3 regions of the Lysinibacillus sp. UBA5990 genome follow, and region 1 is predicted to be linked to each of the others. Evidence: riboswitches for the same ligand, from Rfam matches in the RefSeq annotation. Region 1 holds a riboswitch; each other region holds the start of a gene.
The links. A riboswitch is a leader RNA that binds a small molecule or an ion and turns the genes downstream of it on or off. The one in region 1 is predicted to bind S-adenosylmethionine.
Positions count from the first base shown of each region.

Region 2: it holds a riboswitch for S-adenosylmethionine, as region 1 does, so the genes downstream of both, metK (methionine adenosyltransferase) here and B3D94_RS12150 (bifunctional homocysteine S-methyltransferase/methylenetetrahydrofolate reductase) in region 1, are expected to answer to the same signal.
Region 3: it holds a riboswitch for S-adenosylmethionine, as region 1 does, so the genes downstream of both, B3D94_RS16095 (YezD family protein) here and B3D94_RS12150 (bifunctional homocysteine S-methyltransferase/methylenetetrahydrofolate reductase) in region 1, are expected to answer to the same signal.

Region 1 is NZ_DJAY01000014.1:26,764-37,240, forward strand. It holds gene B3D94_RS12135 (fatty acid desaturase) at 1-636, opposite strand, end outside; gene B3D94_RS12140 (GNAT family N-acetyltransferase) at 751-1,251, opposite strand; gene metH (methionine synthase) at 1,351-4,782, opposite strand; gene B3D94_RS12150 (bifunctional homocysteine S-methyltransferase/methylenetetrahydrofolate reductase) at 4,775-6,622, opposite strand; SAM riboswitch class I at 6,712-6,811, opposite strand; gene B3D94_RS12155 (protoporphyrinogen oxidase) at 6,914-8,308, opposite strand; gene B3D94_RS12160 (globin-coupled sensor protein) at 8,499-9,791, opposite strand; gene B3D94_RS12165 (SEL1-like repeat protein) at 10,416-10,477, opposite strand, start outside.
Region 2 is NZ_DJAY01000011.1:31,093-41,569, forward strand. It holds gene B3D94_RS07670 (M20 family metallopeptidase) at 1-688, shown strand, start outside; gene B3D94_RS07675 (IclR family transcriptional regulator) at 823-1,584, shown strand; gene B3D94_RS07680 (aminopeptidase) at 1,596-2,519, shown strand; gene B3D94_RS07685 (NUDIX domain-containing protein) at 2,748-3,215, shown strand; gene B3D94_RS07690 (alpha/beta hydrolase family protein) at 3,199-3,975, shown strand; gene B3D94_RS07695 (alpha/beta hydrolase) at 4,056-5,012, opposite strand; gene pckA (phosphoenolpyruvate carboxykinase (ATP)) at 5,100-6,686, opposite strand; SAM riboswitch class I at 7,079-7,197, shown strand; gene metK (methionine adenosyltransferase) at 7,481-8,677, shown strand; gene B3D94_RS07710 (gamma carbonic anhydrase family protein) at 8,849-9,361, opposite strand; gene B3D94_RS07715 (alpha/beta hydrolase) at 9,496-10,302, shown strand; gene B3D94_RS07720 (alanine/glycine:cation symporter family protein) at 10,429-10,477, shown strand, end outside.
Region 3 is NZ_DJAY01000015.1:735,669-746,145, forward strand. It holds gene B3D94_RS16050 (SEC-C domain-containing protein) at 1-469, opposite strand, end outside; gene pepF (oligoendopeptidase F) at 697-2,514, opposite strand; gene B3D94_RS16060 (Dps family protein) at 2,749-3,189, shown strand; gene B3D94_RS16065 (general stress protein) at 3,384-3,821, shown strand; gene B3D94_RS16070 (DMT family transporter) at 3,979-4,878, opposite strand; gene B3D94_RS16075 (LysR family transcriptional regulator) at 5,013-5,891, shown strand; gene B3D94_RS16080 (phosphopantothenoylcysteine decarboxylase) at 5,966-6,640, shown strand; gene B3D94_RS16085 (TetR/AcrR family transcriptional regulator) at 6,740-7,345, shown strand; gene B3D94_RS16090 (DUF418 domain-containing protein) at 7,329-8,423, shown strand; SAM riboswitch class I at 8,594-8,688, shown strand; gene B3D94_RS16095 (YezD family protein) at 8,758-8,913, shown strand; gene B3D94_RS16100 (flavin reductase family protein) at 8,997-9,482, opposite strand; gene B3D94_RS16105 (VOC family protein) at 9,641-10,426, shown strand.

The sequences.
Region 1 (10,477 bases):
ACCTTGGACTAATAAAAACGCTTGCCAGCCCATGAAGAAGATTAAAGCGGCACAAACTCCGGCAATGACAATATTCGTTAACATTGTGTTGGTACGTTCCTTTTGCTTTGCATCCTTACGATTAAAACGATTTAAAACAAGTACCATATATAAAGGTCCTAAACCAAACATTACAAACGGATTACGATAGAAGCGATACCATAATCGTTGACCTTTTGAAGCTTGCATATATTCTTCCACAGTCATCATATCAATATCACCGATACCACGCTTGTCTAAGTTTGAGCTCGTTGCATGGTGAATTGTATGCTCACGTTTCCATTTTTCATATGGGAATGAAGTTAACACCCCAGTAAAAAATCCAACCCAGTCGTTTGCCTTTTTACTTTTGAAAAATGACCCGTGTGTACAATCATGAAAGATAATAAAAGTTCTTACGACAAAACCAGCTGAAATAACACTTAAACCAACTGTTAGCCAAGGTGAAACATCAACTAACAAGTAACCTGCCACCCACAAAGCAATTAACGGTACAATGGTATTGATCATTTGAAAAACACTTTTACGCGTATCTGATTTAGCAAAAGGCGCTACATCCTGGCGTAATTTTTTTGTTTTTTCTTTAATTGTTGCCATCTTTTACTCCCTCGTTTCCTTTTCCTTTTCCTTATGACCTCATCATAAAACAAGAGTATAAGTCAGCAACAGACGCAAACATCACAAAAAGGATATGACATTTGTCATATCCTTTTATGAATTAGGTCCAGTCAGATGCAGTTGGTAGAACACAAGATCTAGCCATTGTTCAAATTTATAGCCTGCATTTTTAATGGTTCCTGCATATTCAAAGCCTAGTTTCTCATGTGCTTTAATACTACCAATATTTTCTCCATCTATACCAGCAACCAATGTCTTGACCCCTTGTTCTTTTGCTTTCTCTATTAGCTTAAGCATAAGATTCGTTGCAATACCCTTTTGATAGTGGTCCTTATGTACATAAACGGAGTGCTCCATTGTATATTTATAACCTGGATAAGGACGGAATTGACTATATGTTGCAAAGCCAGATATCATCCCATTATCGTCATAAACAAGCAACGGATTTCCTAATACTTGCTGTTCCCTAAACCATTTCTTTTTTTCAGCTAATGATTGAACTTCATATCGATAGACTGCTTTGCTCGTTAAAATAATATCATTATAAATTTCTAAAACCTCAGGTATATCTTTTTCTTCCATCGATCGAATCATTTTCCTCACGTCCTTCCGAAATTATCTTATCTTCATTAGCAAGAAAAGAAGATATAGATAGGCAATTAATCCACTATCTATATCCACATATTTTATGCCTTATACATTGAAGTATCGAGCATCAGGATGAGCAAAAACAATCGCCGATACAGATGCTTCTGGCTCCATCATAAAGCCTTCCGTTAAATGAACACCAATATCCTCAGGCTTTAGTAAGCCAAATAATTTTTCTTGATCCTCTAAGTTTGGGCATGCTGGATAACCAAATGAAAAACGTTGTCCCTGGTACTTAGCCGCAAAACGATCGCGCATCGTGAAGTCTGTTACGTCTGGGAAGCCCCATTGATCCCGAATTTCTTGATGCATACGTTCAGCAAAACCCTCTGCTAATTCTAGTGCCGTCGACTGTAAGGCATGACTTTCAAGGAATTTACCTTCTTCTTTTAGTTGACGAGCTTTTGCCATAACTCCTTGCCCTGCTGTCACAACCATAAGTGCAACATAATCCATTTCTCCACTTTCTACCGTTCTTAAGAAATCAGCCAGGCATAAAAAAGGTTCAACCTGCTGACGCGGGAAAGTAAAACGTTCAATTTCTGTCTTGCTATCCGCTGGATCATAAATGATTACATCATCTCCATCTGCTTGGGCAGGGAAAAATTGATATAAACCTGAAGGCTTTAATAGATCACTTTTTAAATAATCATCCACTAAATCTTTAAGCTCTGTTGCTCTTGGATCGCCAGCATCTAATAATGGTTGAACTTGCCCTTTTAACCCTAAATGATGCCCCAGTAATGTCCGCATATTCACATATGGATATAAATGTGAGACAGCGTATTCTTTCTTTACATGACGGCGCAAATCAGCTGGTAAAAATACTGCTGCTTCCTTTACTGTACGAGCAGGCTTTATTGTAACTTCTTTGACAGGACGTGCCGCTCGTTTTTCATCTGCCTCTAAACGTTTTTGGCGAGATTCCGCTATTTCTGCTAAGAAGTTTGCACGTGTCCCCTCACCCATTAATAAATTTGCCTGCTCTAATCCCTGCATCGCATCCTTTGCGTAAATAACAGGACCACCATATTCATCTGCAATTTTTGTTTCTGTAAAACGTCGAGAAAGTGCAGCTCCACCTACTAAAATTGGTACATCAATTCCTGCCTCTTTGAAATCTTGGGCGGTAGTGACCATTTGCTGTGCTGATTTAACTAATAGACCCGATAACCCAATGAAATCTGGCTTTTCCTTGCGAATAGCTTCTATCAATTGAGCAGGAGTCACCTTAATACCTAAATCTACAACCTTATAGCCATTGTTACTTAAAATAATATCAACAAGGTTTTTTCCAATATCGTGCACATCACCTTTTACAGTAGCAAGCACCATTTTCCCCTTACCCGCACTCTCCTCGTTCTTCTCCATGTATTGCTCTAAATGTGCAACTGCAGCCTTCATCACCCCAGCAGATTGTAAAACCTCTGCTACGATCAATTGGTTATCATTAAATAAACGACCAACCTCAGCCATCCCATTCATTAAAGGTCCATTTATAATATCAAGAGGTGACTCAAATATTTCCCGAGCAGCCTCTAAATCAGCAATAAGTCCTTCTTTGGTCCCTTCCAATATATAGTAGGCTAAGCGACCTTCTACAGTTTTCGGAATATCCGCTTCGGTCTTTTCCTTCTTTTTATCACGATAAAAATCCGTAAATACAGCTAATGTTTCATCATTTGTATTAAATAACAAGTCATTGGCTAGTTTAATTTCCGCTTCTGGAATCGATGCATACCGTTCTAGCTTTTCAGTATTGACAATGGCATAATCTAAACCAGCCTGTGTACAATGATAAAGATATACAGCATTGAGAACTTCGCGTCCAACCGGTGGTAAGCCAAACGAAATATTACTAACTCCAAGCACCGTTAATGCACAGGGCATTTTTTCTTTAATGAGACGAATTCCTTCAATTGTTTCAAGTGCTGAACCAATATATTGCTCATCCCCCGTTCCTACTGGGAACATTAATGGGTCAAAAATGATATCTTCAGGTTGCATTCCCCATTTTTCTGTTAGTAATTGATAGGAACGTTCGGCAATTTCAAGCTTCCGATGACGATCGACTGCCATCCCTGTTTCATCGATTGTTCCCACAACTAACGAGGCACCGTACTTTTTCACTAATGGCAATACTGCATCAAACCGTTCTTCGCCATCTTCTAGATTAATAGAGTTAATGATGGCCTTCCCTTGCGAAAACTTGAGTGCCTCTTCAATAACCTTTTCGTCTGTGGAATCAATAACAAGTGGAACCTTAACTTTTTTCACGACCTCCTGCATAAAGCCACGGATATCTGCTAACTCATCACGATCTGGGTTCGCCAAGCAAATATCTATAACATGTGCACCATTTTTTACTTGCGCCCTTGCGATCTCAGCCGCTTCCTCAAATTTCCCATCAATAATTAAGTTTTTGAATTTACGAGAACCAATAACATTTGTTCTTTCCCCAATAAATAAAGGACGCATAGTATCATCGTATAAAAGTGGCTCGATACCTGATACTGCGTGACCATGCGTTTTTTTTGGTAGCTGACGAGGCTTTTCATCTTTTAAAACTTCACGAATAGCCGTAATATGAGCTGGAGTTGTACCACAGCATCCACCCACAATATTGAGCCAACCCTTTTCCGCAAATCCCTTTAATTTTTGCGATAAAGATTCTGGAGACTCATGATAACATCCTTCTTCATCAGGTAGGCCTGCATTCGGATAACAGCTAATATACCCCGTTGACAGGTCTGCTAATGAACGGATATGATCCGTCATAAATTCAGGTCCCGTCGCACAGTTTAAGCCCACTGACAATGGTTGAATATGCTCGATGGAAATATAAAAAGCATCAATAGTTTGTCCTGCAAGAGTAGTACCCATGGGCTCAATTGTTCCAGAAATCATAACTGGTAGCTCTTTACCAGTGACCTCGAAAGCACGAGTTACCCCAAGGGTACCTGCTTTTACATTTAACATATCCTGACTTGTCTCTAGCAATAGCACATCAGCCCCTGCTTCAATCAATGCCTTTGCCTGCACAAAGAAATTCTCTTCTAATTCATCAAATGTAATACCGCCTGTTACTGACAACGTCTTAGTTGTTGGGCCCATTGCGCCTGCAACAAAGCGGGGCCAATCTGAAGTCGTATAATTATCAACCGCTTGGCGAGCAATTTCGACTGCACGTTTATTAATTTCTTCCGCTTTTGCACCTAGATTATATTCATTTAATACAAGAGGTGTTCCACCAAATGTATTTGTACAAATAATATCTGCCCCTGCCTCTAAATACTTATGATGAATTTTCTCAATGACATCAGGTCTAGTAAGCACTAGATTTTCATTACAACCATCTAGGTCCTCCCCTCCAAAATCATCTGCTGATAAATTTTCATTTTGCAGCATTGTTCCCATTGCGCCATCAAGAATTAGTATTCGTTTATCAAGTTGTTCTTCAATTAAGTGCTTAGCCATTTATACTTACCCCTTTTTTCTGTTCATCCAATTGCTCTATATATTTCATTAATTCTAATGTCACATCGTAGCGTAAAAATGGTGTAATAAGGTAAATGCCGTTGAAATATTGCGCAGCCACTTCTACTAATTCCTTGGCAATTGCAATGCCCTCAAGTGTGGCGCGTTCCTTATCTTCACCACATGCTTTCATCCTTGATAAAGCGTCTTCAGATAATTTTATGCCTGGCACCTCATGATGTAAAAACTCTGCACTTTTATAACTCGTAACGGGCATAATACCAAGATAAATCGGTGCTTGTAAATGCTTCGTTGCTTCATATATTTCTATAATTTTTTCCTTTGTATAAACAGGCTGTGAAATGAAATAGTCTGCCCCATGCTCAATCTTTTTTTCTAAGCGTGCCACAGCACGATCTAAAACACGAACATTTGGGTTAAATGCAGCAGCCACAGAGAAATTTGCCTTTTTCCGTAGTGGTTTCCCTGAGAAAGAGATCCCTTCATTTAATTGCTTAATTAGTTGGATAAGCTCCATAGAGGAGACATCGTATACGCTAGTGGCACCAGGAAAATCTCCAACTTTCGTTGGGTCACCCGTAACAGCTAGCACATCATGAATTCCTAAGGCATTTAACCCCATTAAATGCGATTGCAGACCAATTAAATTACGATCTCGACAGGTAATATGTGTCAAGGGGCGTACGCCATTATTACTCTTCAATAAGGCCCCCATTGCAATATTGCTAATACGTGGAGATGCCAATGAATTGTCTGCCATCATAACTACATCGGCACCTGCCTCATATAGTTGTTTGGCCCCTTCAAGAAATCCTTCTATTTCTAAGTGTCTAGGTGTATCCAACTCTACGATGACCGAGCGTTCACGCTTTACTTTTTCATGAAGTGGTTCAAATTTAGCTGGCTCGGCATCACGAACAATCTCAATCTTTGCAGGCTTCGCATGCTTTTCACTAACTGGTGATAGCTCTTCTAAATACTTCTTTGCAGCTGCAATATGCTTTGGTGTCGTACCACAACAACCCCCAATTAGGCGAACACCCTGATCACGCAGTTCAACAGCAGCGCGACCAAAATAATCAGCCTCCGACTCATAAACAACACGCCCGTCCTCTAAATCTAATAGCGAAGCATTTGGATAGGCTGACATAAATGCCTTTTCCGGAAGTTCTACACCCTCAAACGCTTGAATCGTATGATATGGACCTAGACGGCAATTGACACCAACAATATCTGCACCAAGAATCTCTAACTCATGTAGCGCATGATTTAAAGACATACCATTTTGTAGAACACCAGGCTCATGCATAGATACTTGAGCAATTATCGGTATATTAGTTTTGGTGCGTAGCATTTTTAAAGTCGCTGTTAATTCTTCAAAATCATAATAAGTTTCGAGTAAAAGGCCATCAGGATTTCCTGCAAGTAACACACTCGCCTGTTCTTCAACGGTCGCTAATATGTCATCTAAAGTTGCATCGCTTTTACGAATGCCACGAATTCCACCAATTGTTCCTAAAACAAATTGACTGCCATCTGCTGCAGCTCGCTTGGCAATAGTAATAGCTGCTTCATTAAATTGTTGGACACTTGATTCTAATCCATAGCGAGCTAATTTAATGGCATTGGCACCGTACGTATTCGTTTGAATAATATCAGCACCAGCTGCGATATATTCTCTATGAATCTTTTCAATTAATTCAGGTCTCTGAACATTCATTTCCTCATGACAATACTCCAATCCATAGCCATACAACACTGTGCCTATTGCACCGTCTGCCGTCAATACATGTGTTTTTAATCTTTCAAGCAATCCCATAAAACTAGCCTCTCTTCCTCTATTTCTGTATAATAAAAAGCCTTCTTTTATATAAAAAGAAGGCTTTAACGACTCATCATTATTGTTCCTTCTCATCTTCGACTCAACGGTCTTCTGGATTTAGCACCTGACAAAAAGTTGGTTGCTGAAGCTTCAATGGGCCAGTCCCTCTGCTTCTCTTGATAAGAATTATTAAGTATGAATTTTTTAAATAATTAAAAGAATCATATCGTTTACAGACGAATGAGTCAAGACTATTTCACATAACAAAGAAATTTTTCGTTTAAAAACTTAGAAGTTGGATAGTTCTTCCGCAAGCTCTTCACCAATTTTTTTCCCATTTTGAATGCAAGCGCCGATACCTACTCCAAAATAAGAGCAACCCGCTATCGATAAATTCGGATAGTTTTCATTCAGCTCTAATAGTAAGCCTTGCAGCGCTTCCCGGTGAGCTAAGTCATATTTAGGCATTTGATCAATCCACTTTGTGACATTCACAACGGTTGGCTTTTCATCAATTCCTAGGCTTTTGCGAACATCTTCTAATGCGACGGCTGCCAATTCGTCGTCATTCATTTTACGTAACTGCTCATACGCCGGATTAATACTCTTATAGAATAGGCGAACAAGTAGCTGATTGTTTTTCGATGTATGCTTCCACTTGCGACTCGTCCAAGTTGCTGCATTACAAGTGACATCAGAATTATGCGATACAATATAGCCTGTTCCATCCGCAGGTAAGTTTGCATCAGGCACATCAAAGCCTAGATAAATAGTAATGGCTGATGCTGTAGTAAACTGATCAAAATAATGTGTTAAGGAGTCATCCTGCAATATACTTTGAACCGCTTCATTCGGTAGCGCTAGAACAACATAATCTGCCTCAATGTTTTGTCCATTTGCTAGGGAAAGCAAATATTGGTTCCCCATTTTTTGGACATGATTTGTGGCTACCCCTTTAATGATATCTACCTCTGTTAATGTCTGTTCTAATCGCTCAATTAAAGAGGATAATCCATTTTGAAATGAAATAAATTTTTTATTAGCAGCTTTAACAAATTGCTCACGATTCGCATCAAAACCTTTTATGATACTTCCATAGTCATTTTTATAGTCAATTAAATACGGTAAAGTGGAGGCAATAGAAAGTTGATGTAAATCACCAGAATAGACACCTGCTAGAACAGGTGCAATTTGATTTTCTACTAGCTCTTCGCCAAGATAATAAGTTAAAAATTCCCCTATCGAGCTTTCTTTTGTAAAACCTGCATTGGGTAACGTTAAATCTTTTAAAGCTTCTTGTTTGGCCTGATCAGAGATAAGTGTGCTTTCCTCAAGAGATGCCACACTCATAGGTATACCGAAAGTAGAATCCGCTGGAATGGCGTGCAACTCGTTATTTGTATAAATATAGGATATACCTGTTTCGTTGTAAACGAGATGATCTTCAAAGTCTAGCTCTTGCACTAGCTCCATTACACCTTTATGGCGAGCTACAATAGAGTCAGCACCAGTTTCCATAATAAAACCTTGTTCATAGGCTGAGCATAATTTGCCACCTAAATATGTATTTTTTTCTACGAGCACTAGCTGAACATCTAAATTTTTTTCCTTCACTTGACGCTGTAGATAATGCATTGTGCATAACCCAGTAATACCGCCACCTAATACAACAACTGTTTTCATAGTAAACCGCCCCTATTTTTAGTTCTGTCTACAGTATAAACTTATTTTCATTGAAAATTACGTTAAACCCTTTACAAATTTAGCAAAAATAGAGCTATCTCGACCGTGAGATAACTCTAACTCTAAAAATTATGCTTACTAAACACACATTATAATGAGTACTATAGTGTTTAATATAGCTACTAGTGATCTAGCTTTTTAAATTTTGGGCAAAGCTAGCTAATTTTTCTGCTGAGTTCGTTACTTCAGTAAAAGAAGTACCCAGCCCACTTAATATACCTGCGATTGCTTGTATTTTCGTCGCCATGCAATCATTTTGATCTTTTGCTTCTGTCATTGCCCCTACTATATTTGTAAATTGTCCTTCCGTGTGTAACATATTATCCTCACCAGATGCCACCTCATCTTGGATATGAATGAGAGATTGCTCTAATTTTCCTGTGCGTTCACTCGTTTTTTGCAACAATAATGCAACAGCGGTGACAGATTCCTTTGTTTGAATGGATAATTTACGTACTTCATCAGCTACTACACTAAATCCCTTCCCTGCTTCTCCGGCACGGGCTGCTTCTATAGCGGCATTTAAGGCCAACAAATTGGTCTGATTGGCAATATTGGTAACGACACTCATAATCGTTTCCATTTCCTTCGACATATCAGATAATTGTTCAATATTCTCTTCTATATCATGAAGAGATTGAATAATATTATGCATATTTTGTGATTGTCTCTTTAAACATTCACGTCCATCCAATGCTTGGTTTTCAGCCAGAGTAGACACTTCTAGTGATCTCTTTGCCAATTGTTCAATTTCCCCAGACTGCTCGCTTAGTCTGCAAAATGAACTATTGGTTTCCTGTGAAATGGTTGCAAGCAATTCCGAGGATTGTACAATTTGTCGTTCAATTGCTTCCTTTTCTTGTTCCATGTTTTCATTATGCTGTTCAACTGTATTTTCATATGCCTCTAAAACAAGTTGCTGCTCGAAATTGCAAATTTTAGAAATGGCTCTTATTGTATTAAACTGATCTCGTGGATGATCGATATGCTGTTCAACCAAGTCTATAAATGAGAGAGATAAATCTTGAAACGCGCAAATATACCATTGTGTTCTAAGCCCAATATGAACGTGCACCTTTGCAATTTTCACACGCCTTTGGTAAAACACCTCATCAATCGTTCCGTTAAACATTTCAATAATATGCTGCCGTAACGTTACTTTAAGCTTTTCTACAGAACTATGATGACTAATAATATTTACCAAATGTTGTTCGGTACCGATCATATTGTAAAAACGGTTTACGATGTGATCAACATTGTCCATAACATACGGTTGGAATGCTTTTAAATATTGTAAGTCCTCCTTCGTTACATTCAGCATTTCAATTTGTTTCACCATTAATTGGCGATTAGACAGGTCCATTTTCACCGTATATTGCTGTAAATCCAACGCCTTCATCTTACTCTGTTTTTGAAAAATCACTTATCTTCCCTCTTTCGTTCCGTTTACTTTATCAGGCTGAGAAACAACAAATACCTTTTAGCATATTGATTGATACAACAAAAAATACCGATTAATAGGCTTACCACATTACTATGATCCCATTTGCTTCAGCTATTTCATTTGTCACACTTCTTCCTCCAAAAGCAGTCACAATGTTCTATCATGAATAAAAGGTGAATTGCACTCAACGAACAGATCTTCTTTATACATTGACTACAGTCGATTTATTTATGTATGATTCATTTCAAAATTACTCATTTACCTTAAACATTTTAAAAATTACTGTCAATTTTATTAATACCATATTTTAACATAATATGTATATAAAGTCCTTACTGTTACATTGTCTGAATATCATTTAAAAAAAGCTACCACAATATTATTGGTAGCCTTTTGTTTCCTTTGTTTGTTTAATTATGCTTATTTTTTTATCTTTTTTCTATTTTTCCATCGATCATCATTAAATTTCACTATATTAATATTTTATACCCTTATTCCGAATAATCATAAATACTCATAAATAAACCCTAACACAATACAAAAGGATCATTAAGCGAGATCATATAAATAATCTTAATGATCTACAAAATTTTAATATAAAATTTACAATCCCTTAAGTTCCTCTACTATTTTTGCGGCTTCTTCTATGCCAGCATCTGCTGCAA
Region 2 (10,477 bases), on a different contig from region 1:
TTCCTACTGGTTTGAATTAGAGGTGCATGGGGAACCTGGACATGGAAGCTTATCACCTTTAGCAGGTCGTAATGCAATTAATGATGCAATCCGAGCTATTCAAGAAATTCGCACATTATGGGACATGAATATCGTCATTCCTGAAGAAGTACAGCCACTAATAGAAGTATCTAAAAAATACATGCGTGAAGTGGAGAAAGACCGTCTGAAATATCAAGAAGTACTAGAGAAAATTACTGTAAATATTGGTACAATTGAGGGGGGTACGAAGTCCAATGTTATCCCAGATTATTGTAAGGTACAGGTCGATTGTCGCTTACCATTCGGTATTACACAAGAAGAAGTAACAGAAATCCTGAAGAATAAATTAGATGCCTTAGACATTGAGTATTCGATCAGACGTTTTGGTTTCAAAAGTGTAGCCAACTATACCCCTGCTGAAAATCCTGTTTGCCAATCGATAGTGGATAATATTTCATTTGTAACAGGATTAGAAGCTTATGGTGTTATGCAATGGGCAAGCAGTGATGCTCGACACTTCAGACAGTATGATATTCCGGTTTTACAATATGGGCCAGCCTATTTACCAAGTATTCACGGGTATAATGAAAAAGTGCGTGTTGAGGATATCGTACGCTGTGCAAAAGTATATATTACTGCTGCTATTGATTTCCTCTATCAAAAGTAAGAGATTAGCTTCTCTCTTACTTTTGATAAAGTGATATCAGGTGCTTACGGCTGTTATATCTTTCAATTAACTCCCCCTTAAGCGAGGGATTTGCAGCCGTTTGTACAGATAAATAGATCAAAAGGATGAGAGATATGCTAAAGACGTTAAATTTATCAATTGCAGTTTTAAAAATGTTTACAAAGGAAAAGCCTGTATGGGGTGGTCGAGAGTTAGCGATGGCGATGAACATGAATCATACAAATTTATATCGCATTCTTGAAACATTTGAGAATAATGGGTTTATTACAAAGGATCCTTTAACAAAAAAGTACTCCTTGGGTATTGCATTATGGGAAATTGGTATGAATATGTATGATTCATTAAACATAGATCAGCTATGTATGCCTGTTCTTGATAACTTAAAGGATGTTACTGGTGAAACCGCCATATTTACAGTTTTGAATGGATTGGAAGCGTTAACTTTACTAAAAGCGGAGCCTGTGAATAAGGTGAAGTTTACTGTTTCAAGAGGAAGTAGATCTCCGCTTTATGTAGGTGCTTCCTATCGTTCTATGCTTGCTTTCCTAAGTGATGAGCAAATTTCTAAGGTTATTGATGAACCGCTAACTGCTTATACGACCAATACAATGACGAATGCAAATGACATACGGTTAGAGCTTGAAAAAATTCGTAGCTGTGGCTATGCGCTCAGTAACAGTGAATATTCCGTCGATGTATTGGCACTTGCTATGCCTATATTTAATAGTGATGAAAAGGTCGTAGCCTCTATCACTGTTTCTGGCCCCATCTACCGTTTTACTGAACAACGAGTACCAGAATTTTTAGGGCCTTTAACGGAGGCTAGGAATGAAATAGAAGGAATCATTCGTAGATATCATTTAAATTTTAATTAAGGAGTACTATTATGCAGCATTTACATGATATTGCACTGAAGGTATTAAAAAATAATTTAAATGTTCAATCGTCAGAAACGCTTTTAATTTTGACAGATGTTCAAAAGCAAGACTTAGCGACAATCTTTTATGAAGCTGGGCTAACAATTACGGCTAATACAATACTTCTGGTTATGCCGTTATTGGAAAAGTCAGGGCAGGAGCCTATTCATGCAGTTTCATCGCTTATGGCAAATGCTGATGTCTCACTTTGTTTGACCTCTCACTCTTTGACACATACAGCAGCCCGTAAAAATGCCTGTGAAAAAGGTGGTCGTGTAGCGACAATGCCAGGTATTACATTAGAGATGCTTGAAAAAGGTGCGCTTCATGCAGATGCGCAAGAGATTGAGGAAATGGTAGAAAAATATGTCCAGCTTCTTGATATGGCCGCAGGAATTCGAATTGTTAAAGATGGTCATGAGCTAACTTTTAGTGTAGAAAACCGTTTAGGTATTCGTTCAACTGGCGTTATTCGCCAAGCAGGAGAGCATGGTAATATTCCCTCGGGTGAATCCTATATTGCGCCAATAGAAACATCGGCAAATGGTGAAATTTTAGTGGATGGTTCTATTGCTAATATTGGTGTCTTAAAGGAACCATTATTATTGAAAATTTCAAACGGACGATTGGTAGAAGCAATTGGTCCGGATGGTCCTCGATTGCTGGAGTTACTTGGCGAAGAGAATGGTCGGCTCATTGCAGAGTTCGGTATTGGAGCTAATAAAAGTGCCGTGTTATGTGGTAATGTACTGGAGGATGAGAAGGTCTATGGGACAATCCATATCGCATTCGGTAGCAATGTGCCATTCGGTGGAGCGAATGCAGCGGATGTCCATATTGATTGTGTTGTGAGAAATCCGATTGTTTATTTCGATGGTGAACGAGTAATTTAATGAAAAGCGTGTCTTCATTTGAAGCGCGCTTTTTTGCTTGCTTGAACTATATTTAAAGTTGCTTGTTTCTGTATGATTACTCTATAGTTAACTTAGGAAAGACAGAGGGAAATGGAGTGGAAATACAATCCCAACAAAACAGAAATTAGGAATTCACCGATGCCTGTAAGTGAAGGCTATGAAAAATGACTTCTGTTATTCAGCATGAAAGAACGTGAGGTTGAAGATATGTTAACATTTACAGATTTACATGGCCTGCGCGTAGATTTGAGTTTTACGAGAGGGGAGTTTACCGTAGAACCCAAACACGTCCTTGTTTTTTTAAAGCATCAAAATAAGTGGCTATGTACTATTCATAAACGACGTGGTGTCGAGGTGCCAGGAGGCAAATTGGAGAAAGGCGAAACGCTAGAGGATGCAGCCATAAGGGAAGTATTTGAAGAAACTGGTGTTCGTGTGAAAAATCTTCAATGGTTTGCAGAATATGCGGTTCATGATGACATATTATTTTGTAAAACGGTTTTTACTGCCCAATTTGCTGGGCAGGAGGACGTTGAATTTGATTTAGAAACATCCGGTATGCTGTGGTTATCTGATGAGGAATTTACCCATCATCCAAACTTGAGCTTTCATATGAAGGATGAGGGAATGAAGAGAATGCTGGAGGAGTTGAAACGACGTGACAAAAAATGGTGATATCGTTGAAAAGCGTGCCTATCCTTCACCCAATCCAGCAATACGGTTAACAGAAATCACTTATATGTCACAGGGCTTGCGAATAAAAGGACTTTTAGCAGAGCCGAAGACTGAGGGTACATATGATGGCTTTTTATATTTAAGAGGGGGTATGCAAAGCATAGGTATGGTAAGACCCTCACGTATTGCCCAATTTGCCGCTCAAGGCTTTATCGTCTTTGCACCATATTATCGTGGGAATAGAGGTGGTGAAGGTAAAGATGAATTTGCAGGGGCAGACCGTTATGATGCTGTTTATGCTGTCGATGTACTGAAGCAATTTTGCAATGATAATATACATGTTTTTGGCTTTTCGCGTGGTGGTATCATGGCTCTGTGGACAGCAATTTTACGAAGGGATATTACTTCTGTTGTTACATGGGCTGGGGTTTCTGATGCAACGGCCACTTACTGGGAACGGACTGATATGCGACGGATGATGAAACGCGTTATTGGAGGAACACCAAACCGTTTACCGGAGGCCTATGATGCTCGTACACCTTTGTTCGAAGTAGAACATATAACAGCTCCAGTGTTAATTATTCATGGCTATCAGGATGAGAATGTGGATATAGAGCATGCTAGACAATTGGCATTTTTCTTAGAGGATGCAAATAAAACATACGAAACATGGTTTGACCTTCATTATGCACATCAATACCCGCCAGCTAAAAATCGTGAAACCGTACGTGCTCTTTGTGAATGGATGAAGCAGCACTAGAAAATGAAAAAATTAAAGCCCCTACCTTAAATAGCTATCATCCGGAGATGAATATGTATTCTAAAGGAAGGGGCACTTTATTATTTCATATAAGTTTCCAAGAAATGTTGAATCGTTTCCCAATAGAGCTCGCCAGCTACGCTTTCTGCCTCACCATGACCAGCACCTTTAACAAGTAATTTTTGCTTCGGACCATTTGCTGCCTCATATACGTCATTCAACATGGTTGAAGGGACAAAAGTATCGTTGTCTCCATGAATAAATAGCATGGGGGTTTTCGATTTTGCTACTTGATCAACAGCACTAGCTTCGCCTAGAGTATAGCCTGCTTTTAGTTTAGTCACGACTGAAGAGAATTGCATAATTGGGAATGAAGGCAAGTGAAAGATTGCTTGTAATTGATAGGAAAATTCATCCCATACGGAAGAATAACCGCAATCCTCAATGATTGCCTTTACATTTGAGGGCAAATCCTCGCCTGAAGCCATCATCACAGTGGCGCCTCCCATCGAAACCCCAAATAGAACGATATCAGCATCTTCATTCACGTTTACAATGTTGTCAATCCACGAAACAACATCAAAACGATCATGCCATCCCATGCCGATATAATCACCTTCACTCTGACCATGTCCTCTTGCATCAGGAATGAGCACATGATAGCCCATATCGTAAAATTGTTTAGCATACTTAGTCATTTGTGTACCATCACTTGAATAGCCATGGAAGATAATTGCCCATTTGTCCGTGGGCTGGCTGTTTTGGATAGCGTATGCATGCAGATTAAGAGAATCAAAGGATTGAATTGACTTCTCCTCATAATGCTTGTTAAACCATTGCTCACGTTCCTCTTTCTCTTTAGCCTCATTTGAATTGCTATCGATTAAATTATGGGGGGCATCTAGAACAGCTGTCTTATCAGTATCCGGATTTAATGCCAAATTATAAAAGTAGTTGCCTGCAAAAAAACCAGCACCAATAAATAATGCCAATAATATAGTAATGATTGTTACTAGTAATTTGTATTTTCTTTTCATATGTATCTCCCTAAATTAGCTTCATTTATATTTTTTGGGAAAGAAAAAGAGAACGAATCATATCGTTCCCTTTTCTTGTTCTAGTCGTTATTTTAATGGACCACCAAGTGTAGTGATGGCTTCAGAAACGTTTGCAAATTTCTTAAAGTTTTCATTAAATAAGCCTGCAAGTTCAGCAGCTTTTGCATCGTATGCAGCTTTATCTGCCCATGCTTCACGAGGATTTAACACTTGTGAAGGTACACCTTCAACGGCTGTTGGGATGTGTAAACCAAACACAGCATCTTGTGTCGTTTCAACATTTGTTAATTTACCATCGATAGCTGCGCGTACCATTGTACGTGTATAAGAAAGTTTCATACGGCTACCAGTACCATATTCGCCACCAGTCCAACCAGTGTTCACTAGGAATACTTGTGCGCCATGTTCGTCAATTTTTTGACCTAACATTTCTGCATAAACTGTTGCAGGAAGTGGAAGGAATGGAGAACCGAAGCAAGTAGAGAATACTGGTTCTGGCTCTGTTACACCACGTTCAGTTCCTGCAAGTTTTGAAGTGAAACCACTTAAGAAGTGATACATAGCTTGCTCTTTTGTTAATTTACTGATAGGAGGCAATACGCCAAACGCATCAGCTGTTAGGAAGATGATTGTTTTTGGATGACCTGCTACAGATGGATCAACAATGTTTTCGATGTATTGAATCGGATAAGCTACACGTGTATTTTCTGTTAATGAACCATCATCATAATCACAAATACGAGTTTCTGGATCAACAGCTACGTTTTCTAAAACAGAGCCGAAGCGGATTGCATTGTAGATTTCTGGTTCTTTTTCAGCAGAAAGGTTGATTGTTTTTGCATAGCAACCACCTTCAATATTGAATACACCATTTTCAGACCAGCCGTGTTCATCGTCACCGATAAGCTTACGGTCTGGATCAGCGGATAATGTTGTTTTACCAGTACCAGATAGACCGAAGAATAATGCTACGTCGCCAGCTTCACCAACGTTTGCTGAACAGTGCATAGAAAGGATACCTTGTTGTGGTAATAAGTAGTTCATAATACCGAAAATAGATTTTTTCATTTCACCAGCATATTCAGTACCACCAATTAAGATAATTTTCTTTTCAAGTGATACAATGATGAATGTTTCAGAAGCAGTACCGTCAACCGCAGGATCTGCTTTAAAGTTAGGAGCTGAGATGACAGTGAAGTCTGCAACATGCGAAGCTAATTCGTCTTTAGTTGGACGGATAAATAATTGATGAGCGAAAAGGTTGTGCCAAGCGTATTCATTAATAACCTGGATGCTTAATTGTGAATCTTTGTCAGCACCAGCAAAGCCTTTGAATACAAATAATTCATCTTGTTCTTTTAAATATTTTATTACTTTTACATACAGGTTATCGAACACTTCAGAGGAAATTGGTTGATTGACTTTACCCCAGTCAATTTGATCTTTTGTGCTTTCTTCTTCTACTGTATATTTATCTTTAGGTGAACGACCAGTGTATTTGCCAGTTTCTGCACGAACTGCGCCATCTACTGTTAACATTGCCTCACCACGAGAAGTAGCTTTTTCTGCTAATTGTGGTACTGAAAGTTGAACGTTAATGTTACCGCCGCTTAATAATTCCTTCAGTTCGTTTGCAATTTCTACTGAATTCATCGATTAAATACCATCCTTTTTTATAGTATTCCCTTGATTTAGAGGGATTTTTTCTTAATTTCAAAAATAGTATAACACAATTGGTTAAATAATCTATACTAATTAAGAAATTATTTTAGAGTTTTTATTACTTTTCAATAAACTGACAAAAAATAATGTTTTTCGAGTAGAAAACATTCAATGCTACAGTAAATTGTCTAAAATTTGAGCCACACATATGTTACCACAAGATGCTAGGTATGTTGTAGGGATTAATTTTCTTCTGTTTACATCATCACCCAAGAATGAAAATTTTTATGGTGATTATTTGTTCCTTCCTTACTATACAGTAATACATAAGAAAATATTTGACAACGTTCTACCTTTTCAGTAACATGAAAATTGAACGGATACTCTTATCCCGAGCTGGTGGAGGGTCAGGCCCTGTGAAACCCGGCAACCTGCATGAATTATTTCACGACATGCGTTGGTGCCAACCTGATGCAAGGGAAAATCCCTTGAACGATAAGAGTGAAAGGTAACGAAGTCATTATTCCTTTCCTCATGTATAGTAACGTGAGTAAAGGATTTTTTTATTGTTAAAAATCAATGTAAAGGTAAGTATATGTAGTTCTTTCCTTATTATAATGACGGATCTTTCGAAATCCTCGTGTTAAAAGTAGCAGTTATTTTTTCACGTAAAGTGAAATGACAACAACAGCGGCTTGAGAGTTCAATCCTTAGGAGCGGACTTGACATGGGTAATGAGTACCGTATTCAAATACTTTTTGTAAGAGTAATAGGAGGAAAACTAAATGACAAAACGTCGACTGTTTACATCAGAAAGTGTAACAGAAGGGCATCCAGATAAAATTTGTGACCAGATTTCGGATGCCATTTTAGATGCTATTTTAGCAGAAGATCCAAATGCACGTGTAGCGTGTGAGACAACCGTAACAACAGGATTAGTATTAGTAGCGGGAGAAATTACTACTTCTACTTATGTAGATATCAAAGGTATTGTACGTGATACTGTGGCAGAAATCGGATATACACGTGGAAAATATGGCTTTGATGCTGAAAACTTAGCGGTACTTGTAGCAATTGGTGAGCAATCTCCAGATATTGCTCAAGGTGTTGACCAAGCTTTAGAGGCTCGTGAGGGTTCTATGACAGATGCAGATATTGAAGCAATTGGTGCAGGGGACCAAGGCTTAATGTTTGGCTATGCATGTAATGAAACACCTGAGCTAATGCCATTACCAATTAGCTTAGCTCATAAGTTAGCACGTCGTTTAACTGAAGTTCGTAAATCTGGTGAGCTAGCTTACTTACGCCCCGATGGTAAAACACAAGTAACAATTGAGTACGATGACAATAACGTACCTGTACGTGTCGATACAATTGTTATTTCAACACAGCATGATGAAGAAGCAACACTTGAACAAATTCAGGCTGATCTAAAACAACTTGTGATTGCTCCTGTGGTGCCAAGCGAATTATTAGATACAAACACAAAATACTTTATCAATCCGACTGGCCGTTTCGTCATTGGTGGGCCAAAAGGAGATGCTGGTTTAACGGGCCGTAAGATAATTGTTGATACATACGGTGGCTATGCACGACACGGTGGCGGTGCATTCTCAGGTAAGGATGCAACAAAAGTTGACCGTTCAGCTGCCTATGCGGCACGTTATGTAGCTAAAAATATTGTAGCAGCTGGTTTAGCAGAACGCGCTGAAGTACAACTGGCTTATGCAATTGGCGTGGCACAGCCTGTTTCCATTGCTGTTGATACATTTGGTACAGGAAAAGTGAAGGAAAGCGAAATCGTAGAATGGGTTCGTGAGCTATTTGATTTACGCCCAGCAGGTATTATTAAAATGCTTGATCTTCGTCGTCCAATTTATAAACAAACTGCAGCCTATGGTCACTTTGGTCGTACAGATTTAAATGTACCATGGGAACAAACTGATAAAGCTGACGCATTACGCGTAAAAGCACGTCTGTAAACTATTGTGCTAAAGTGCTGAAGTCGTTAGAAAATTATTCTAATGTATTATGAACAAAAGGGGCTTTTCTGCCCCTTTTGTTTTTTTGCAAAAATGCCTCGCCTTTATTCCTTGAAAATTGTCATGGAAAGCGGGGGATTTTTTATAATGGATCAATTTCTTTATAAGCTTTTATTTTTGTAGAGATTTATAATACTGACCTTTTTCTGCGTATTCACGTACGATACGTTCCATATCCTCTTTATCTTCAGCGTTTAATTCTCGGACAACTTTCGCTGGACGACCTAATGCTAAGCTATTTGGAGGTATGACTTTACCAGGAGGCACGAGACTTCCGGCTCCAATAAATGCACCCTCTCCAATCTCTGCTCCGTCTAAAATAATGGAGCCCATACCGATTAAGGCATTTTTTCGAATGGTACAGCTATGTAAAGTTACTTGGTGGCCTACTGTTACCTCATCTTCAATAATGAGTGGAAACCTAGGACTTTGATGTAAGCAGCAAAGATCTTGGATACTTACCCGTTTACCAATAATTGTTGGGGAAACATCGCCGCGGATCACGGTATTAAACCAAATAGTTGTTTCAGCTCCAATTGTTACGTCTCCAGTAACAGTTGCGTAATCGGCAATAAAAACAGATGGATCGATCTTTGGTGTTTTATCTTTAAATGGATAAATCATGAGAATCGCCTCTTTTCTTTCTGTAGATATAGTATTATCGTATCAAATACGCAACTTTAAGGAAATATAAAATTAAAATGTGCTGTTATTTCGATATAATCAAAGTGTAATTATTTTTTAGGAGGACTATGTGAATGTGGAAATGGGAAGCTGATGGACAAGCAAAGGCTGTGATTGCTATTCTTCATGGTGCTTATGAAAACCACCGTTGGTATGCATGGCTTATAGAAAAATTAAGAATGGAAGGCTTCCACATAGTCATGGGGGATCTACCGAATCATGGCATCAATGCAAGATTTGCGCGTGTCCATGACGAGGACTTCAAATTGTACAATAAATATACAAGAAATCTCATTGAGAATGCCTTTTCATATAATTTACCAACCTTTGTAATAGGGCATGGACTAGGCGCTACTTTAGTTCTTCATACCATGCAAAAGAAAAAGTATGAGTGTGCAGGTATTATTTTGACATCACCCTGGCTGCATTTGAAGCTTTTACCAGGTAAATTATCAAATGCTTTAACGAGTTTGAGTGCATTAACAGCAAATGTTAAATTGACTCATGACCTGACATTTGAGACATTAACACGCAGTGTTGAGGGTAGAGAGGAAATGAAGGATGATATACCATTTATGTCTGTTGTTTCAGTAAAATGGTATCGCGAGCTTCAACAGATGATGAAAAATTTAGTTATGCTACCTAAGCATGAATTTCCTAATATGCCTATGTTAATTATGACAGCTGAAAAAGATAAAATTACGGAAACTCGACAAATGCGCAATTGGCTTCATGAACAAGAGCTAACGGAGTTTCAATTTAAAGAATGGGCAAATTGTTATCATAATTTATTTCATGAAGTAGAGCGTGAAGAGATTTTTATGTATATTCGAGATTTTATCAATAATGCTCTTAGACGGATTGGATATATAATAAAATAGTTTTGAGAACTTCCAAATAATAGGATACTTACTTTATTATTGTTACTTGAATATAATGTTGTAATTTTCTGAAAAGTGTAATAATATAGTGACTTAAAGTAAGGTAATTCAAATTGGAGGGGTAAGATGGATGTAGTTGTTGGTAAATTGAATGACATATTATGGGGACCTTGGT
Region 3 (10,477 bases), on a different contig from region 1:
CCGGAATTGGTTTATCATTTTCACGACGAATATAAAGCTCTTCATTTGTAAGTAAATGACTAGCTTTAAAATAATTTTCCTCAACAACAGATACCGTACCAATAAATAATGCTGGGTGAGACCAGTCTTCAAGTACTTTTACTGTAGAAGGTCTTACTGCTTTTTTCTTCGTTTTCTTTAAATAACTTTTCCAAATCGATGGCTCTTGATGGAAGAAAAAGTCGTCTAAAGCGATGGCTTCAATCAGCTCACGCTGTAGCACGCTCTCTAATTTAGGTTGCCATGTGCCCACATGCTCGATATAAGCACGAACATCTTTACGCTCAGGGTATTCTAAATAAAATGTTTGTAGCACACGCTCTAATTCTTCGATTTGTACTGTTTCCACTGTTACTTGCTGTTTACCTTCACAACATTTTTTATATTTTTTGCCGCTACCGCATGGGCATGGATCATTACGTTTTACCATAATTAGAACACTTCCTTTGACAATTGTTAATCGTATATTGCTAAATAATTTGCGTACTATTAATAATAACGGTACTTTTGTATGAAGAAAAATGATTGTCTATTTTGAAATATCTAAAAAGTGTGGAGGGACGCCCTAATTCAAGTATATGTATGCAGGTTTTCACTTAGAACTAAAAAAAGAAAACGATCTGTACGTTGCAAGCACAGAACCGTTTTCTAGAGCATTTATGGTTGTTGGACAGCCTCAATTTCTAGTGTGAGGCGCTCAAGCTCGTCCACTAAATGACCGATATAGGCAATCGTATCTCGAAGTGGTTGATCCGTTGTAATATCAACGCCTGCCATTTGTGCTAATTCCACTGGGGATTTTGTTCCGCCAGCTTGCAGGACAGCTAACCATTCTTCAACAGCTGTATCACCTTCTTTTAAAATGCGCTGTGATACTTGTGTTGAAATAGTTAATCCCGCACTATAAGTGTATGGGTAAAGGCCCATATAATAATGAGGCTGACGCATCCACGTCAGTTCAGCACCTTCCGTAATATCCACTGCATCGCCCCAGAAATCTTCTAGCACCGAACGTTTTAATTGGTTTAAAATGTTCGCGTTGACAGATTCACCAGCGTCTACCAATTCATATACTTTACGTTGGTATGCGGCTTCCAGTAAGTGCGTGACAAAGTTATGATAATACGTTTTAGAAACAATATTTGAAATCACCCAACGTTTAAAGCGCACATCTTCATTATGTGTTAATAAATAATTCGCTAGCAGCATTTCATTCATAGTTGATGGTGCTTCAATAAAGTATAGGGAAGGGCGACTATTAAAATATGATTGATGCGCATACGTATTCGCAAAATGTCCTGCATGACCAAGCTCATGAACGAGTGTAAAAACTTCATTCATACGTTCATTCCATGACATTAAAATATAAGGGTGACTACCATAAGGACTTGAACAGAATGCCCCTGTGGATTTCCCTTTATTTGGTGCATAGTCGATCCAACGTTCTTTGAAGGCTCTATCCATTAGGTGATTGTAGTCTTCACCCATAACCGCTAATGATTTATCAACATATTCTTTCGCTTCGTCCATCGATAATTTAGGATCATAGGCAGAATCTAAAGCGATTTTTAAATCTGCAAATGTCATGTGCTCAATGCCATTCGCTTTTTGAATTAATTTTGCATATCGACGCATATGTGGGGCAAGCTCTTGTGAAATCAAATCGATTTGACGATTATAAAGGGAGCGATCGACATCTTGATCGAATAGTAAATAATCAAAGATGGAATCAAAGCCTCGTAGATCCGCCATTGTTTTTTCTTGTTGAATATGTGTGTTGTAAACTTGTGCTGTTGTATGTTGATAATCGCTCAACTTGCTTGAAAAAGCTTTAAAGGCAGCACGGCGGACTTCTGTATTGGCTTCAAACTCCCAATTATTTTCATAAAGGACAAAGCTTAGTGGATGCTTTTCACCATCTGCTTCAAATTCACCAAAATTCATATCTACTAATTTCGTCGTATTATACGTTTCGTATGGCGCATCAAAAGTAGAACTAAAGGCAGCAAGCGCTTTTTCAACCTCTGGATGTAGCTGATGAGGTTTTCGTTTTAATAACTCCTCTAAATAATGTTTGTAAAGAGGGCTTAATGTTGCTGCTTCTTGTAGTACCCCTTCATCCAAAGCAAGTAATTCACTCCGTACGAATGATAAGGCACTGCTTATTTTACCGATAGCTGTACTAAATTTTGCAGCACGCATTTGGGCTACATCATCCGTTCGATCTGCCTGTAGGTTTAAGCTCGCATACGTACCAATTGGAACGATACTTTTTTGCAAATTTTCGAAAGCCGTTAATACATCAATAACTTTTTGCGCATCTGTAATGGAACCTTGATACGTTTGTTCAAAGCTAAGAGCTTCCTCTACAAGCTGTGCTAAAGTAGGTTCAAAATCTGCATCATTTTTCAGTAAATCAGTTAAATCCCACGTTTCTTCAACTGCAACATCTTTTCGTAATGGTAAAACTTCCATTTATAAACACCCCTTTACATATAAGTGATTTCATTATAACGAAACTATTTCGGAAAGTGAAATAATTTAATAGAATAGTTGAAATATTCTTAAAGAAAACAGTCCTGTTTTTTAATCCAGTAAGTAGGAGTATGTTTGAAATATTGCTAGTCGGGAACAATGTGTGTATAGCCAACTTCATTTGTAACGCATACTAAAGGCTAGAACAATTGACACATTGGAGGAGAATTAATTATGACACAAAACTTAAACAAACAATTAAATAAGCTAGTATCAACATGGTCTGTGCTTTATACAAAGCTGCACAATTATCATTGGTATGTCACAGGGCACGCATTCTTTACACTGCATGCAAAATTTGAAGAATTGTATAATGAAACAACGTTGAATTTAGATGAAATTGCAGAACGCATTCTTTCAAAGGATGGCAAGCCTGTTGCGACTTTAAAAGAACATCTAGAGCTATCCTATGTGGAGGAAGCCACTGGAAATGAGTCGACGGAGGAAATGGTAGCAACGACGATTTCGGATTTCCAAAAGCTCATGAAAGCATTGAATTCCACAATGGAGCTAGCAGCAGAGGAAGGGGACGACCGTACAGAGGATTTACTTAATGCGATGTACCAATCCCTTGAGAAGCATACATGGATGTTAAAAGCCTTCCTCGACAAATAAACGGTTTAAAAGCATTCCCATACAATTTGGGAATGCTTTTTTGTAGATTTTCTATCTCTTTATGACAAAAAGAGTACTTGTATAAAAGCATAGTAACAATTATTACAGTTTGGTAACGAAGCGGCAAAAAGAGTTTGTTTCCGCATTGTCAGGGTAATTATTTAGTAAGCCATACAAATTAGGAGGAATTGAACATGATGAATGAACAAAATCCAAAAATTGAAGTGGCCCATACAAGGGACGAAATGCTTCATATTCTAGAAAATATGCGAACAGAAGGTTTCCATAAAGAGGATATCCATATTATTGCGAAGGATTCCCAGCAGTTGGAGGATGTGAAATGGGATGATGATGTCCACACACATGAGGCTGGTAACTGGGTGGACCAATTTAAATCTTGGTTTACAGGTGATTCAGCTGTAACAGAAGGCTTAAAACGCTTTAATCTTTCCGAAGGGCAAATCGCTTACTATGCTCATCTTGTAGAGCAGGGTAGTATCGTACTATTTGCAGAACGGGATGATGATTATGATACCCTACAATCACAACACCCGGAAACAGCTGCTGAGCAGGAAGAGCGTTTAAGACAAGAGCGCATGAATGAGGCTGAGCAACTTAGAAGATTTTTATAAAGAGAAAAGGCTGAGACAAAAAGAAAAAATGCTAGACCAAAATACATTTGGTCTAGCATTTTTTTAATTTAGGAAAGAATATTTAAATCAGTGAGGTGGAGAAATTATTAATCATTTTCGCTATTTTCAAAATAATCGAGTTCTGTCCCAGCCTCTTTTAATGAATTACTTTTTCTGGAGCATCTTTTTTAATAAAGCGCAATACATGGAAATGCTCTAATTGGGCAAATAAATTACCAATCAAAATAAAGCTACCACCAATAACGAGTTTCACTGTCAATCCTTCACCGATGAACATCATCGCAAACATTGCTGCAAATATAGGTTCTAGGGAAAAAATAAGACCTGTATGTGTAGCAGAAGTATACTGTTGTGCAACAGTTTGACCAACGAAACAAAACGCACTACAAATGATTCCAAGGCCTAAAATAGCAATCCAAGATGTCGTATTATTTGGTAACGTAGGTGTTTCAAATAATAAAGTTAAGATCAGCGCATAAATGCCAGCGAAGCCTAGTTGGTAAATACCATATGAAATGGACTCCACATTCCGTGTAAATGAACTGTTTAAAAGTAAATAAATAGAATAGCATAGCGCAGCAATTGCTACTAACAAATCTCCTTTATGGAAGGAGAACGAACCTTGCGCCGTTAACACTGTAATACCAATCATGGTACAAATAATCGCAAAGCTGACAGCTCTGGAGGGTAATCTTTTATCAATAAAGCTACTGAAAATCGGCACTAATACAACCGTTAGGCTTAAAATGAAGCCTGCATTTGAAACTGAAGTGGACTGTAAGCCAAATAAGCTTAATGCGAACACAATAAATAATAAAAATCCTTGGATAGCTGCATATTTTAAAGTCTTACCATTTACCTTAATCATCCGTTTATAAAAAATAAGCCCTGCTACTAAAAATGCGATGATACAACGCAAAGCCACCACATTATAAACAGCCAATGTTTCAAGCCCCATGACCATAAAGGTATAAGATAGTCCCCAAAACATTGTGACAATAACCATTAATACATTTGCTTTTCCTTGGATACTCATTATGTTCACCTACCATCTGTGTACTAAAACAGTTTTTATACTAAAAATTACTATATATCTTGTGTTGAGATTAGTAAAACGAATGTTTATAATGATTAGGATTAAAAAAATTCATGTATGTAGAGGTAATGCTGATGAGCTTAGTGAAATATGAGATTTTAACAAAGGTAGCAGAGGTAGCAAGCTTTACAAAAGCAGCAGATGCACTAGGTCTAACTCAGTCTGCTGTCAGTCACGCTGTGTCAAGTTTAGAAAAAGAATTTGGATTTGCGCTCATACATCGAAGTAGAGTGGGTGTCACACTGACAAGTGAGGGGCAAACCATGCTAAGGGCGATGCGTCAGGTTTTAGACGCACAGGAATTATTGCAACAAGAGGCAGCACATATTCATGGAGTAACAAGAGGAAACGTGCGTATTGGCGTTATTTCAAGTATATCTTCTAATTGGATGCCAGAAATTATTAGGATTATGGATAATCAGTTTCCTGGAATTCAGGTGGAATTACGCGAGGGTGATTATTATGAAATTGAACAATGGCTACTTAGTGGAGAAATAGAGGCAGGATTTTTAAATGGTCAAAAATCTGAGCAATATCAATATACGGAATTACAACAAGATCCTTTATTATGTATCGTTTCAGATCAAAGCCCACTATTTAATAAGTCAGAGATAGATATTATTGATTTGGAAGATATGCCTTTTATTATGACATCCTATAAAGGGACAAATGATGTCAAAGTTTTGTTGGAACAATATCATGTGAAGCCAAATATTCGCTTTGAGCTTTCAGAGGAGGTCGGCATTGTTTCCATGATTTCTCATCAACTAGGGATTAGTATTTTACCCCAATTGGTCATTCAGAATTTGCCGCCTACATTAAGAGCAATTCCTCTGAAGCAAGGTGCCTACCGTACGATTGGAATTGCGATGAAGCATAATGCATCACCTGTAACGAAGAAATTTGCGGAAATTTTAAGTGCATGGCTGATGGAACAAAAAAATGCACTATGATGGAATCTATTGAAGCCTATCCTTGCATTACGGTAAAATAGTAGGTGTATATATTTTAGAAAATAGGTGAGTGGATGGGGACATTACAAGGTAAAACCGTACTCATTACAAGTGGGGGAACACTTGAAAAATGGGATCGTGTACGAGGGCATACGAATTTATCGAAAGGGACAATGGGCTGTTATTTAGCGGAGGCGGCACTCGCTGCTGGTGCTAATGTAGTATATATGCATGGTTATTTTGCACAGCTTCCAGTGAATCACAATCAAATGAAATTGATTAAATTTGAAGGTATTGAGGATTTAGGAGAAAAAGTTCGTCATGCTGTCCAACATGAACTTGTTGATATCGTTATTATGGCTGCGGCTGGCTCCGATTGGGTCATTGATAAAGTATATGATCAATCAGGGAACTTGATGGAGGAAGCGGGGAAAATGCCTTCCGATGAGCCACCTATTATTCATTTTAAAAAGGCGCCAAAAGTCTTAGGGCAAATTAAGGGCTGGCAGCCAAATGTAACGTTAGTAGGGTTTAAGCTAGAAGCGACCGATGACGAGGAGTTTTTATTAGCACGTGCACGACTGCGAATGGAAACAGCTCATGCTCAATTGATGGTGGCAAATAGCTCTCAATCTTTATATGGCGGGGACGAGCCCCATTGGATTGTACCTGCTGATGGACAGCCTATGAAAGTAATGGGCAAGCAAAAAACAGCCGAAGCTTTAATGATGTATTTACAACATCAATAAATATGAACTGTGTAGAGAAATAGTTCTACACAGTTTTTTCTTGTCTAAAAGTTAAGTATCATTTAATATTTACTTAACGGTCGGTAAAAAAGGAGGGTTATGATGGGGAATAAAGAACAAACTTTTCAAAAGATCATAGAAGTTGCTTATGTGATGTTTGCAGAAAAAGGGTTTGAAAAAACTAGCTTAGCCATGATAGCTGCAGAGGTTGGTATATCAAAACCAGCCATTTATTATTATTTTCAATCAAAGGATCAATTAATCGCCTACTTATTTGATGAACTGTATAAAGTAATTGAACAGGATGTCGCTGTGGATTATAAAGAGCTTTCTCCTGTTAATTTCAAGGAGGAATTACTCGAGCTGGGCTATAAGTCTATTGAGGCGCAGGGCAAGGATCCTTATTTTAATAAAATATTTAACCAATATGTACTTTTAGCAGCTCGCGATGAAAGCTATAAGAAACAATTAGTAGAGCTAGAAACAAGCTTTTTAACAAGCTTTGTTGAAGTCCTACAATGGGGCGTGCGGCTAGGAGTTCTAGAGGATACTCCCAATATAGAAGCAAAGGCACAGATGCTAGCCTTGGTCTATGATAATATCGGTAATTTCATGTTAACAGGTAACCAATTGAACTATAGAGCTATTTGGAAGGAGGCTGTACATAGCGTTATCCAAGGGGGCAAAGATGACAAAAAGAAATGATGATCGGCGCATTGAAGGTCTTGATTTTGCAAGAGCTCTCGCTATGCTTGGTATGTTTATTGTCAATTTTGGTGTCGTAACGGGTTCTACAACGAATGGTTCAACATGGTTGATTGCTTTACAAAATATGTTTGAGGGGCGTGCCTCGGCCGTATTTGTCATGCTAGCAGGAATAGGGACAGCTTTAATGACTCGTCACGCTAGAGAGACTAAGGACCCAATGCTTCTTCGCGAGAATCGACTTACTTTGTGGAAGAGGTCATTTTTGTTATTCGTGATAGGGATAGTACTATATGCGGTCGGTTGGACAGGAGATATATTACATTATTATGGCGTGTATATGTTTGTTGCCGCATGTTTGATTGCCCAATCTAAGAAATGGATGATGTTCATAATCGGTGTCATCCTCATCCTTTCACAATGGCTTCAAATTCAATTTAATTACCTTGCTGGTTGGCATCCAACATATATATTACTAGAGTATCTGGATTTTTGGACACCAGCAGGATTTATAAGAAATTTGATGTTTAATGGCTATCACCCACTATTCCCCTGGGTTTGTTTCTTTCTGATGGGCATGTTAATCGGCACATTTGATTTAACAAATCGTACATTAAGAAAAATCCTATTTGTGACTGGTTTATTGCTAGTCATAATGACGGAGACTTTTTCAACGATATTTATTAAGATGACAACGATCCATTTATTAGATGTAGAGAGTGCATTGTATTTATTTGATACGGGACCGATTCCCCCGAATATGATGTATGTTCTATCTAATTCGGCTTCAGCTATTGTCCTTATCGTAGGCTCCATCTATCTTGTTGAGACATCTAAAAATAAAGTGATTGAAGCTTTGATCTTAACGGGACAAATGTCTTTAACGCATTATGTTGGCCATGTTTTTATTGGGATTGGAATATTAATTGTTTGCCAAAAGTTGGAGAATCAAACGCTTGCTTTTTCCATGCTATACGCCTGCTGTTACTTTTTAGGATGTGTGTTTGTTTCTGTATGGTGGAGAGCTAAACATCGTCGAGGTCCTCTTGAATTCATGATGAGGAAATGGAGTTCGTAATAAATTAATGGATAGCCATCTATTTCTCACTGATTAGGCATAAAATACTTTAGATATAGATAGTTTTCTAATCAAAAATAATCATTACAAAGTATTCAGCTAGGTTTTCTAATATTTTATATTGACAATCGTATAACAGAATTATAGAATTATTTTCAAGAAACGCAGTACTCTTATCAAGATAGGTGGAGGGACTTGGCCCAATGAAGCCACGGCAACCGAAAAATAGGTGCCAATTCCAACAGATGTATCTGAGAGATAGGAGGGGCTATCAATCAGCTTGATGCATTGGCCTCTTTTGTACAACAAGGATGATAAAGAAGGGGTGTATCGTATGGCTCAGTCGGCAAAGGTAGAAGATAAGAAATTAGAGGCTATTGCAAAGGCCATTCAAAATCTTGAATTTGGTGAAGTGCATATTACGATTCAGGATGGTGTAATTGTTCAAATTAATAGGCTTGAAAAGCAGAGATTTCCTCAGAAGAAATAAATGATCATTTCAGTTGAACGATGTGAAAAGGCCACCAATAAGCATGATTTCCGTTGCTTACAAGTGGCCCTTTTTTTATGGCATTAGCTATAAAAGCTTTTTGGAATCTGACCGATATGACGGCGATGATAGAGAAGCGGTTCCTTTTGAGTATTAGTAATATCTAGCACTTGCCCAATAAAAATAGTGTGATCACCTGCATCTATTTGCTGAAATGATTTACATTGTAAAATAGCTGCTGTATCATGTAAAATCGGTAGCCCTAAAGAAGAAGTAGACCATTTTGCTTGAGCAAAGCGATCCGGGACTTTACTTGCAAATAATGTACATAAATGCTCTTGATCACTCGCTAACATATTAACAGCGAATTTTTCCGCACTCATAAAGTAAGGATAGAGCTGAGATTTTTTATCGAGTGACCATAAAATAAGTAGTGGGTCAATGGAAACAGATGCAAAAGAATTGACTGTTAAGCCAATAGGATTCGTTTCATGACATGCTGTAACAACCGTTACACCTGTAGGATAGTTACCTAATGCCAATTTAAAAGCAGCTACATGATCTGTCATTCAAATCACCTCTTTATAGTTAGTAATAAATTAGTTAACGGAGTTAGTAGGTAAATTGCACTTTTTTTCATACCATATAGTAACTCCTTTTCTTAAGTAAATATTAAATCAATTACACATCCAGGTAAAGCTAATGGGGGAAAGAAAGGGGAATTGCCATGACTTTATATTTTGATCATCTGGTACATCAAGTAGAATTACCGGAAAATATAAAGGTTTTCTTCAATAAACGAAATGTCCATACAGTGAACGGTGGTCAACACACGATGTGGGGGACTTACAATACGCTAAGCTATTTTGGCTTAAGCTATATTGAACAAATCGCTATTTATGATCGTGATTTATTTGAGCAAGCGGCCCTGTACCCATATTCCCTACATTATACGTTTAAACGTGATCATGAGCGCCAAGGATTTTCACGAATTGCCTTGCGCACTAAAAATATTGAAGACGAGGGTCAACGATTGCGTGCATTGGGCTATGAAGTATATGGTCCGGATGCTTGTAGCCGCACAAGACCAGACGGCACGATAATTGAATGGAAGCTATTGCATTTTGGCATGTCTGGCCTTTCAGTGGATTTTCCATTCTTAATTGAATGGGCAGATGACGATGAGGAACGTTTGGCTCAATTAAAGGCTAGTGGCGCGATCGATGAAAAACAAGCCATTACAATGGAATCCATCCAGTTTTTTGTCAAGGATGTGGAGGAAACGGTGCAGCTTTGGCAGAAGGTATTACAATTACCCGATTTTGAGCAGCATGAGCAGTTTATATCTCTACAGCTACCGAATATGCGCTTGGATTTTTATGAGGAGGCGGCAGCATCTAGCATGACGCTTGGGCATTTAAAAGAAGGGCCAATCGGTGTAACACTGAAAGATCCACACCGAACAAAGGAAACATTAGTTTGCCCAGGTGCTTTTTATTGGATTAATAGATAAATTAAAAATCCACTTCAATTGTTGAAGTGGATTTTTATGTGCAAACATGTA